Regions from separate parts of the Pseudoduganella sp. R-31 genome, predicted to be linked through region 2. Evidence: predicted binding sites of a transcription regulator. Region 2 holds the regulator's gene; the other holds the start of a gene.
What was found. Region 2 encodes FNR, which switches genes on or off when oxygen is low (the NO sensors DNR and NnrR bind a similar motif). Its sites were predicted from a motif close to TTGATNNNNATCAA; they were not measured.
Positions count from the first base shown of each region.

Region 1: the regulator FNR is predicted to act here: its motif matches at 2,633-2,646, upstream of ACN9MY_RS21225 (hemerythrin domain-containing protein).

Region 1 covers NZ_CP183986.1:4,715,088-4,720,547, forward strand. Annotated here, with positions in the region: gene ACN9MY_RS21220 (DUF349 domain-containing protein) at 1-1,814, opposite strand, end outside; gene ACN9MY_RS21225 (hemerythrin domain-containing protein) at 1,895-2,566, opposite strand; gene ACN9MY_RS21230 (bifunctional acetate--CoA ligase family protein/GNAT family N-acetyltransferase) at 2,672-5,035, opposite strand; gene ACN9MY_RS21235 (DUF2804 domain-containing protein) at 5,048-5,460, opposite strand, start outside.
Region 2 covers NZ_CP183986.1:3,618,944-3,624,403, forward strand. Annotated here, with positions in the region: gene ACN9MY_RS16515 (sensor histidine kinase) at 1-203, shown strand, start outside; gene ACN9MY_RS16520 (response regulator) at 200-613, shown strand; gene ACN9MY_RS16525 (response regulator) at 610-1,713, shown strand; gene ACN9MY_RS16530 (response regulator) at 1,706-2,341, shown strand; gene fnr (fumarate/nitrate reduction transcriptional regulator Fnr) at 2,443-3,216, shown strand; gene ACN9MY_RS16540 (carboxymuconolactone decarboxylase family protein) at 3,277-3,648, opposite strand; gene ACN9MY_RS16545 (MerR family transcriptional regulator) at 3,602-4,051, opposite strand; gene ACN9MY_RS16550 (bacteriohemerythrin) at 4,097-4,483, opposite strand; gene ACN9MY_RS16555 (LysR substrate-binding domain-containing protein) at 4,549-5,448, opposite strand.

The sequences.
Region 1 (5,460 bases), 1.1 Mb from region 2:
AATTTCTGCCACAAAGCCTGCTCGGTCTTGCGCTCCAGCGGCAAGGCGCGGGCATGGCCCTGCCAGGACTCCTGCAGGCGGCGCAAGGTGTCGATGGTGTGGCGGTCCAGCGGATTGAGCTTGCCCACCTCTTCGATCAATTGCTCGCGGCGCGCCACTTCGATCTTGCGCTGCGAATCGAGGGGCGCCATCAGCGCGTCCATCGCCTTGCTGAAGGCCGCGTCCAGCCGTTTCTTGTCCTTGCGGTCGATCGTACCCAGGCGGCTCCAGGCCTGGCGCAGGCGTTGCGTCGACGATGCCAGGGTGCGCCAGTCGTGCGTGTGCGGCAGGTTGCCGGAGGCCGATTCCTCGCGGTCGACCTGGGCGCCGCCCGCGGCCTCCAGTTGCGCGCTGTCCTTGGCGATCAGGGCATTTGCCTCGTCGACCAACTGTTGCGCTTTCGCTGCATTGGCGTGGCGCTCGTCGGCCAGGTGCTTGAAGTGGGCGGCGGCTGGAGCGTATGCGGCGGTGCAGGCGGCGTCGAATTTCTCCCACAAGGACTTGGGCGCGGCCCCGGAGACGCCGTCCAGCGCCTTCCAGCGTTCGCGCATGCTGCCGACCTTCTTGGCCAGCTCGCTCATCCCCAGGCCCTCGGCGGGCAGGCTTTCGACGGCGTGCACCAGCTCTTCACGCGAGACATTGCCGCCCCAGCGCGCCCAGTCGCCCAGGCGCTTGAAGTCGGCCCGCACATGGGCCAGGCGCTCGGCCTGGGCTGCCGACAGGCGGCCGGTCTTGCTTTCCTTCAGGGTTTTATCGTGCTCTGCGGCAATGTGGAGCTGGCCTTGCGCCAGTGCGGTTTCCATCGCTTCGACCAGGTCCATGAACTGGCGGTTGGCTTCCTGCTCGGCGGGCGATGGCTTGTGTTTTTCCTTTGGTGGGCGCGGCGGGCGGGCGGCCAGCGCATCGTGGCCGTCGGCGTGCGTGACGGCGTCGCCATGCGGCGGCGCCGGCGGCGCGCTGGCGCCAGGCGCCGGAGCGGCATCGTCCACTGCGCTTGCTGCGGCGCCCTTGGCGGGGACGCGTTCGGCCTCGGCGGCCTCGGCGGCCACTGCTGCCGCTGGCGCGGCGGCGGGCGGTGCGGCCGGCTGCTGCGCGGCGCGTTCCGCAGCCAGGGCAGCATCGAAATCGTTCAGCAGGTGGCGCGGCAGAGATCCGCGCTCGGGCGAGGCCAGGTGTGCCGCATGTTCGCTGGCCAGGCGCTCCAGTTCGACGGGATCGGGATGCTTGCGCAAGGCTGCCAGCGCATCAATCATCGCGCGCTGCAGGGAGACCTGTGCTTCGAGGCGTTCGCCCAGCGCATCGCGGATATGGGTAAATTCAGCCGCAGCGGACGGCGCGGCATCGACCACCTTCCATTGACGGTCCAGGTCAGCCACCAGATTGGGCGTCAACTTTTCATCAGCCAACAAGCGCTGCGCCAGAGCAATACAGGCCTGCGCCTGCTTCTGTTCGGCCTGCACATGGCGGATGGCGTCCAGGCGTCCTTGCACCAGCTTGGCCACCCGGCGGTCCGAGTTGCGCACCGCCTGCTGCACTTTCTCCAGCGCCGCCTGCGAGACGACGTGTTCGGCTGCCGCCAGCCGCACGTCGGCAAATTCACTGTTCAGGATGAGCTCGACCGCAGCAGCCTCGTCGCCCGCAAGGTTGCGGGCCAGCTCGGCTTGCGCCGCGCGGCGTTCTGCGGGAGTGCCGAGCGGCGCCTGCGACCCGCCCGGGCTCGGCTGGCCGGCAACGCTGGCCTGGCTGGCCTGCTGCTTGAAAAGGAACTCAAACATAGTTGTGCTATGAATGGATCAAAACCACCATCATAGCGCAGCGCCGCCCGGCAGGGGCGGCGAATGCAGGCATGGCGTGTTCAGGCCGTGTCCGCAGCGGCGCGATGGGCCAAACGCGTGCGCCGGTGGTAGCGCAGCTTCGGCACAGGAACCACGAGCTCGTCTTCGCTGCGCAGGGAGGCACGCACCTGCTTGGCTTCCAACAAGGCTTTCCTGTCTTTTTCGGCGGAGGCCGGCACGCGGCGCGCTTCCACCACTTGAGCATCATGGGCCAGGAATTTGTTCGCGATATCGAACCAGGCTTCGCCGCCAATGGTGGCGCGGGCAATCGCAAACAGTTCCTTTTCCTCTTTCTCCAGGCGCTGCAACAGCACCGTGCAGAAAGTCTCGATCGATTCGCAGATCTCCGTCACTTGCTGTTCGCTGTACTCCACCGCCGAGTCGAGTTCAGCCTGCAACCGCCGGATCACCGACAAGGCAGACTGGTTCAGCCGGCTCAGCTCGTCGAGCAGCTGGTTGGCCTGTTCCGTCGCATTTTGCAGGGCCGGAATCAGGTACAGCTCGATCTTGCGCCAATGGCAGGCCTGGTACAGGCGCTCCAGGGTTTCGCAAGCATATTCAAGCTGGGAGAGCGTCAGGCGCTGTTGCCGCAACAGCGTCGATTGCACGTATTTTTGAAACGACAGCAGGCTAAGGCGCACGTTAGCCTGTTCAACGGAAAGCGCAACTAATGTATATGTGGCCGTTAACATTCTTGCTCCCAAATATCGCTACGCGGAAACGGAAGTACAAGTGTAAATTAGCCCGACAGGTTCACTTTGACGTACATCAAGGTAACGCCATTCGCCCTCCACAATTTAGGAGGTTTTCAAATCCAGCGCAAGGCGAAGATCAACCATACCAGCTTCTCGCGACGCCGTCACTGTTCCGCCAAATCTTCGCATCAGTTGTTGCATTCCGATATTCTCCGACAGGGCTTCGCCCGTGATTTCGCGCGTTCCGCGGCTGCGGAAATAGTCAAACAATTTCTGGAACAGGATATTTCCCAATCCTTTGCCTTTCAGATCGGAACGCACGATGATCGCGAACTCCGCTTTCTGGTTGTCCGGGTCGGCTACCGCGCGCACCACGCCCAGCGTCTCCGGCTGGCCATCGGCGCCGGTGCGGGTGGCAATGAAGGCCATGGCGCGGTCGTAGTCGATCTGGGTCAGGCGCGCAAGCTGGGTCGGCGGCAATTCCTTCATCGCCGAGAAAAAGCGCAGGCGCACATCGTCGGGGTCGAGCTGGCTGAAAAAGCGCACGTGGGCCGGGGCATCTTCCGGCCGGATCGGGCGCAGCAACAGGGCGGCGCCCTGCCACTGGATTTCCTGCTCCAGCTCTTGCGGATAGGGGCGGATCGCCATGCTGCTTTCGGCGCGGCGCGGGCCCAGCGCGGCCCGTGCGGCATGCACCTGCAGCACGCCGTCCACCACGGTGACTGGGTCGATTTCCAGCGCGGCGATTTCGCCGATGTCGGCCACCAGTTCGGCCACATGCACCAGCGCGCTGCACAGGATTTCGCGTTCGTCGACCAGGGCGCGGCCGACGCCCGTACGCCGCAGCATGTCGCGCGCCAGCACGGTATTCAAGGGCGGCAGGCCGACGGCGCGGTCGTCCACCACGCGCCCGGCGCTGCCGCCCAGGCCAACGCTGATGGCGGGCCCGAAGACAGGGTCGACCTGCATGGCGATGCGCAGCTGCTGCACATTGCCGCCGGCCGGCTCGCTTGCCAGCGGCAGGCCGTAGGCCGCCAGAACGGCGGCCAGGTCGGCGCGCGCCAGCTCGGCCTGGCCGGCGGCGCGCGCCGCTTCCACCAGGTTGCGCGCCGCCTGCCGCTCCGGCACCGAATGCGCGGGCACCTGGGCCGGAACCTCGATCAGCAAGGCCTGGTTGCGCGAATACTGCACCACCTGGCTGTAGGCGCGCACGGCTTTTTCGGGCGTGTCGTAGGTCGGCAGGCCGGCATCGGCGAAGACCTGCCGCGCGCCGGCCACCGAGGCGCCGCCCAGCCAGCAGGAGAGCACGCTGCGGCCGCTCTGGCGCAGCAAGGGCGCCAAGGCCTGCGCCACGCCGGTGCTGGCTGCGGCCGACGATGGCGCGTGCACCACCAGCAATGCATCGGCGCCCGGGTCGGCCAGCAAGGCGCTGGCTACGGCGGCATGGCGTTCGGCACTGGCTTCGCCGCCGATGTCGATCGGGTTGGCCAGCAGCAGCCCGGGCGGCAGCTCGTTGCGCAGGCGCTTGCCGGTATCGGGCGAGAATTGCGCCAGCTTGCCGTGCACGTATTGCAGCGCGTCGGCGGCAAGCTTGCCGGTGCCGCTGCCGTTGCTCATGATGGCCAGGCGCGTGCCGCGCGTGGGCCTTGCGCGCGCCACCGTTTCGACCGCGTCGAACAGGTCGGCCGAGGAATACACGCGCAGCATGCCGGCGCGGCGGATCACGGCGTCGTACACCTTGTCGTCGCCGCTACGGCCGGCCTTCAGCACCACGACCGGCTTGCCGCGCGCCGCCAGCCTGGCGGCGGAAATGAATTTGCGGGCGCAGCTCACCGATTCGATGTGCATGATGATGGCGCTCGTGTCATCGTCCGCCGCCAGGTAGTCCAGCATGTCGCCCAGGTCGATATCGCCGCCCTCCACCACCGATACCACGCGCGAGAAGCCGATGCCGTGCAGCTGTGCCCAGTCCAGCACCGCCGTCATCACGGTCGCCGACTGGGAAATGAAGGCGGTCTTGCCCGGCTTGGCGCCGGCGTGGGCGGCACTGGCGTTCAGGCCTGCCAGCGGCGCGAGCAGGCCGATGCCGCCAGGGCCGAGGATGCGCAGCAGGTATGGGCGCGCCGCCCGCATGATCTGCTGGCCGATGGTAGCGCTGACCGGCGTCAGGATGATGGCGCCGCGCGTGCCGCGGGCGCCCAGGTCGGCGATCAGGGCCGGCACAGTTTCGGGCGGCGTGCAGATGATGGCCAGGTCCGGCGCGCGCGGCAGGGCCGACAGGCGCGGGTAGCATGGAATGCCGCGCAGCTGCTCGTATTTCGGATTGACGGGCCAGATCGCGCCGGCAAAGCCGCTTTCCGCCATGTTGTTCATCACCTGGGTACCCATGCGGTCGGGCCGCAGCGAGGCGCCGAAAATGGCCACCGAACCGGGGTCGAACAGGCTGTCCATATTCCTGATGCTCATGGCGGCTTTCCCTTACCAGCGTGAATAGTGGTCCTCGGTCACGCCTGCCAGTTGCGTGACGATGCGTTTCGGCCCTTCCGGCTCGCTGCGTACCCAGCCGCTGAAGTGGCCCACCGGCTGGATGTAGCGGCTGGCCGCTACCAGCAGGTTGCGGTCCTGGCGGCGCGCGCCGTCGGGGGTAAAGAACAGCTCCAGCTGGTCGTCTTCGGTGAAGATGTGCCAGCGCTGCATGGGGTCGTGCGGGTCGAAGATGAAATGCGCAGGAGCCAGCGGCACCACTTCGCCATCGATCCAGAGCGCATTTTCGTGGCCGCCGAAATAGCCCGATTGCAGGTTGAAGCCCATTTCCAGGTTGTGCCCGGAGGCCCAGCGCCACGAAGTTTCACGTGCCAGCAGGCCGTTCGAATAATCGAAGCTGGCCACGC
Region 2 (5,460 bases):
TCGCGGAGCGTCATTTTGAACGGATTTTCCAGCTGTTCCAGACGCTGGCGCCGCGCGACCGGGTTGAAAGCACGGGTGTCGGCCTGGCGCTGGTGAAAAAAATTGTGGAAATGTACCAGGGCAGGGTGTGGCTGGAGTCCGAGCTGGGCAAGGGCACGACCTTCTATTTCACCCTGCCAAAGAAAAGAAAGAATAACGCATGAATAATACGAGCAAGCCGATCCTGCTGGTGGAGGACGACCAGGTCGACGTGATGACCATCCTGCGCGCGCTGAAGGAAGTCCATGTCAGCAACCGTGTCGTGGCGACGGAAAACGGCGAGGCCGCGCTGGAATACCTGCGCGAGCCGGGCAACGAACAGCCATGCATCATCCTGCTGGACCTGAACATGCCGATCATGAACGGCATCGAGTTCCTGCAGAACGTCAAGCAGGACCCGCTGCTGCGCCGCATCCCGGTCATCGTCCTGACCACGTCGGAAGAACAGCAGGACAAGATGCGCAGCTTCGACCTGGGTGTCGCCGGCTACATGACCAAGCCGGTGGACTACCGCCAGTTCGTGGAGGTGGTCCGCTCCATCAACCTGTACTGGACGATCAGCGAGCTGCCATGAACAGGGTAAGGGTCCTTATCGTCGAAGACGATATCGTTGACCGTATCGCCTGCCGCCGCGCCTTTGCGCAGGCGCCGGGCTTCAACTGCGAATTGCTGGAAGCGGAAAGTGGCCAGGAAGGCCTGGATATCGCCTTGCGCGAAGAGCCCGACTGCATCCTGCTCGATTATCACTTGCCCGACCTGACCGGGCTTGAATTCCTGGCACGTCTCGCGGCAGACCGCGGCGAACCCCAGCCAAATATCCCGGTGATGATGCTGACCGGCGCCGACAGTGCCACCGTTGCGGCGGAAGCGATGCGCCGCGGCGCGCGCGACTACCTGGTGAAGGACAACGACGGCCGCTACCTCGACTTCCTGGCGGGCGCCATCGACCGCCTGCTGCGCGAGCAGCGCCTGATCGACGAGAAACAACTGGCTGAACAGGTGCTGCGGCAGTCGCAGAAAGAGCTGCGTGAACTGGCCGCGTACCAGGAAAAACTGAAGGAACACGAACGCACCCGCATCGCCCAGGAAATCCATGATGAACTGGGCGGCCTGCTGACCGGCATCAAGGCCTATATCTCGGTCGCCATCGAGCGCGGCGGCGAGCAATCGGACCCACTGTTGAAGGATGCGGCCAAGCTGGCGCAAGATGCGATAGAGACCGTGCGCCGCGTGATTACCGACCTGCGTCCAAGCGTGTTGGACCAGCTGGGCATCTGGCCTGCGCTGGAATGGTATGCGGAACAGGTGGCGCAGCGCAGCGGCTTGCAATGCACCTGCAATATCACGCCGGAGGCGCAGGCGCTGGAGCTCGATGCGGAGCGCAGCACCATGTTGTTCCGCGTCGCGCAGGAAGCGCTGACCAACGTGGTGCGCCATGCCGAAGCGAGCGAGGCGCGCGTCATCGTGGATATTGACGGCGAAAACGTGGTGCTGCGGGTGGAAGACAATGGCAAGGGTATCGAAAGTGCCGGCTTGTCCGACCGGGAATCGTGGGGCTTGTTCGGCATGCACGAGCGCACGCGCCGCTTTGCCGGCGAACTGAATATCAGCGGCAAGGCCGGGCAGGGCACTACCCTGCAGCTGCGGCTGCCTTTGGAGGACAAGAATGGGTGACAAGATCACCGTTTTGCTGGTCGACGACCATGCGATTGCACGCAATGGCGTGCGCCTCATGCTGGGCACGGCGCCCGACATCAGCGTGGAGGGCGAGGCCGGCAACGCCGTCGAAGCGATGCAGCGCGTGGCCGAGCGCAGTTTCGACGTGGCGCTGGTGGACATCAAGATGCCGGGCAAGAATGGCCTGGACCTGTTGAAGACCCTGCGCAGCGAATGCCCGCGCATGGCGGTGCTGGTGCTGAGCACCTATTCCGAGGAAATTTACGCGGTGCGCGCGCTGAAATCGGGCGCCTCCGGCTACCTGACCAAGGATGCGCCGACGGCGACCCTGATCGAGGCCGTGCGCAAGGCTGCCTCGGGCGGCAAGCACGTGAGCCCGGCGTTGCTTGAAAAACTGGCAACCCTGGTCGGCGGCGGCCCGAGCGGCGACCACGAAGAGCTCTCCAACCGCGAACTGGAAGTTTTCAAACTGATTGCCCAGGGCGAGTCCCTGGTGCGCATAGGGGAAAAACTACATCTCAGTCCTAACACTGTGACAACCTATCGCAGCCGCATCCTCGAGAAAATGGGCATGTCCACGAATGCTGAGCTGACCCGCTATGCCCTCGAGCACGGGCTGATCTGAGCGGCTGTAGGGGAACCACTACAGCAACTACACAGGATGCTTGATACCGGGAAATGACGCCGGGCGCGATACTGCTTCCATCGAAAACAAGGAGCAGCAAAATGAGCCCGGTCATCCCAATCACCCCTGCAAACGCCACCAAATCCTGCGCACCAGTCGCAGCCAAATGCTCGCTGTGCAGCTTCAACCGCCTTTGCTTGCCACAGGGCCTGGCCGACGAAGATGTTGCTCGCCTTGACCAGATCATTTCCCGCCGCCGCCGCGTGAACCGCGACGAGCCGCTGTACAAGACCGGCGACAGCTTCCACAGCCTGTATGCCGTGCGCTTCGGCCACTTCAAGACCGTGCAGGTGAACCAGCGCGGCGAACAGACGATTGGCGGTTTCCACATGGCCGGCGACCTGCTGGGCATGGAAGCCATCGGCAATGGCCAGCATTCCTGCAATGCCGTGGCGCTGGAGGACAGTGAAGTCTGCGAGATCCCCTTCAACCGCCTGCAAGAGCTGGTGATGCAGATTCCCGGCTTGCTGCAGCAGTTCCACCGCACCATGAGCCGCGAAATCCAGCGCGAGCAGTCGGTGATGCTGTTCCTGAGCCATATGCGCGCCGAACAGCGGCTGGCCATGTTCCTGCTGAACCTCGCTGGCCGTTACGCCCAGCGCGGCTACTCTTCGACCAGCTTCCAGTTGCGCATGTCGCGTGAAGATATCGGCGGCTACCTGGGCCTGACCGTGGAAAGCGTCAGCCGCCAGCTGGCCCGCCTGCGCCAGGATGGCTCGATCGTCCTGAGCAACCGCGATCTGCGCATTACCGACCGCGCCAGGCTCGAGGCCATGTCGTCCGGCGGCATGGCGCAGGAACTCGCTGTCGCCTGACCGGCTTACCAGTTTTCTCACCTGTAGGGGGTGTATGGGGCAGCTCTTGCTGCCCCTTTTTTATTGCGCGAACACTTCTTTGGCGGCCATCAGGCCGTTGAGCGCAGCCGGAAAGCCGGCGTAGACGGCCATCTGCATGATGGTCTCCACGATCTCTTCGCGGCTGACGCCGACGTTGAGGGCGGCGTGGATGTGCACCTTGAGCTGGGGCGCAGCGTTGCCCATGGCGGTCAGCGCGGCCACCACAGCGATCTCGCGTGATTTCAGGTCAAGCCCCGGGCGCGAATAGATGTCGCCAAAGGGGAATTCGATCAGGTAGCGGGCGAAATCGGGCGCAATATCTTCCAGGCTTTGCACGACGCGGTCGCCGGCCTGGCCGTCGACTTCACGCAGTTTTGCGAGCCCGCGCTCGTAGCGGCTTTCGGTGTTCATTGGCATGTGCTCCATCGGTGGTTGGATTCGACGCCAGGGACTGCTCCAGGGAGCGGTAATACTCGATCTTGGCCTGCAATGATGCTGCAGATTGTTGCATCGCCTCGATTTCGGCGAGCACGTTCTGCATATGCTCTTCCAGCATCCGGCGCCGTTCCGGCACCGTCGAGTCCCCAGCGCCGCGAAGTTTTGCGAATGACTGCATTTTGCCGATTGGCATATGGGTCGTTCGCAGACGCAGCAGGAATTCGATCCAGGCAAGGTCCGAGGCCGCATAGCGCCGCCGGCCGCCCGCTGCACGATTGACCGGGGCAATCAGCCCGATGCGCTCGTAATAGCGGAGGGTGTAGGCTGTGAGGCCGGTACGTTTGGCGACTTCGTCAATGCTCAGGTGCGATTCCATGGGGTGATCGTAAAAGTTAGAGTGCACTCTAAGTCAAGCACTTTATTACTCTAACCGGGAAGCCGCAACTGCGAGCGCAAGGTCCATCGTGTTGATGTGGGCTTCGAGCCAGTCCGGCAGCGTGCGGATGATGTCGCGTGCCGTGGCTTCCTCGTCGTCCTTCAGCAGGCGCAGGGTGCGGGCGACCTTTTCCAGCAAGTAGCCATGGGCTGCGCGGTGGGCCTGGGCAGCCGGGTAGGCGATGCGCTCCATCAGGCTGTTTTCTTCGCGCAGGTGTTCCATGAATTCAGCTGCCAGGTCGCGGCAGGCTGCGTCAAAGGCGGGACGGGGCAGGCTTTCCATGGCGTCGAGCATGTCGAAGACGATGCGGTGCGACTGGTCGAGAACGGGAATGCCCAGTGCGAGGTCCGGCCCGAAGACGATGGAATCCATGGGGTTCTCCAGTAGTGTCGAACCGCAATTGTGCCGCTGGAAAAAATTCGGGCACATGATCCATGTCAATTTTCACTTTTGACAAAGTCTATGAAGGCGCGCAAGGGCGGCGGAACCAGCCGGCGCCCTGGGTAGTAGAGGAAAGGGCCCGTAAAGGATTGCCACCAGGGTTCCAGCACCGCTTCCAGGGCGCCATTGTCCAGGTGCGGGCGCAGCCAGTCTTCGAACAGATAGATGACCCCGCTTCCTGCCTTGGCCGCGTCGACGATCAGTTCAACGGCACCGGATGGCTCCACCAGCAAGGGGCCGTTGACATCGACTTTCACGGTTTCCCCATCGCGCCTGAATTCCCATGGCGGTACGGCGCGCCCGGCAAAGCGCATGCGCAAGCAATCGTGCTGGAGCAGTTGTTGCGGATGGTCGGGCCGCCCGCGTTTGTCGAGGTAGACAGGCGCGGCAGCGGCGGCAAAGCGCTGGACCCGTGGGCCGATGGGTACCGCGATCATGTCCTGCTCAAGGCGCTCGTCATAGCGAATGCCTGCGTCGCAGCCCGCGGCAAGCACGTCGACGAGGCCCTCTTCTGCGGCAATTTCCAGTTGTATGTCGGGATAGGCGGCCAGGAACGCCGGTACGATGGCCGGCAATACCAGTCGTGCTGCACTGATGGGGACGTTCAGCCTCAATCTGCCGGCTGGCCGGTCGCGCAAGCCGTTCACTTCGGCGAGGGCGGCATCGACTTCTGACAGGGCGGGCTGGAGGCGCGCCAGCAGGCGCTTGCCCGCTTCAGTGGAGGTGACGCTGCGCGTGGTGCGGTTCAGCAGCCGCACTCCCAACTGGGCTTCCAGGCGGCGCACCGCTTCGCTGAGACCGGATGCGCTGACGCCCATCGCACGCGCGCCATCGCGAAAGCCTTGGGCGCGTGCAACGGCAATGAAAGCATTCAGGTCGGCAAGATCGACGCGCATTGTGCAAATTTT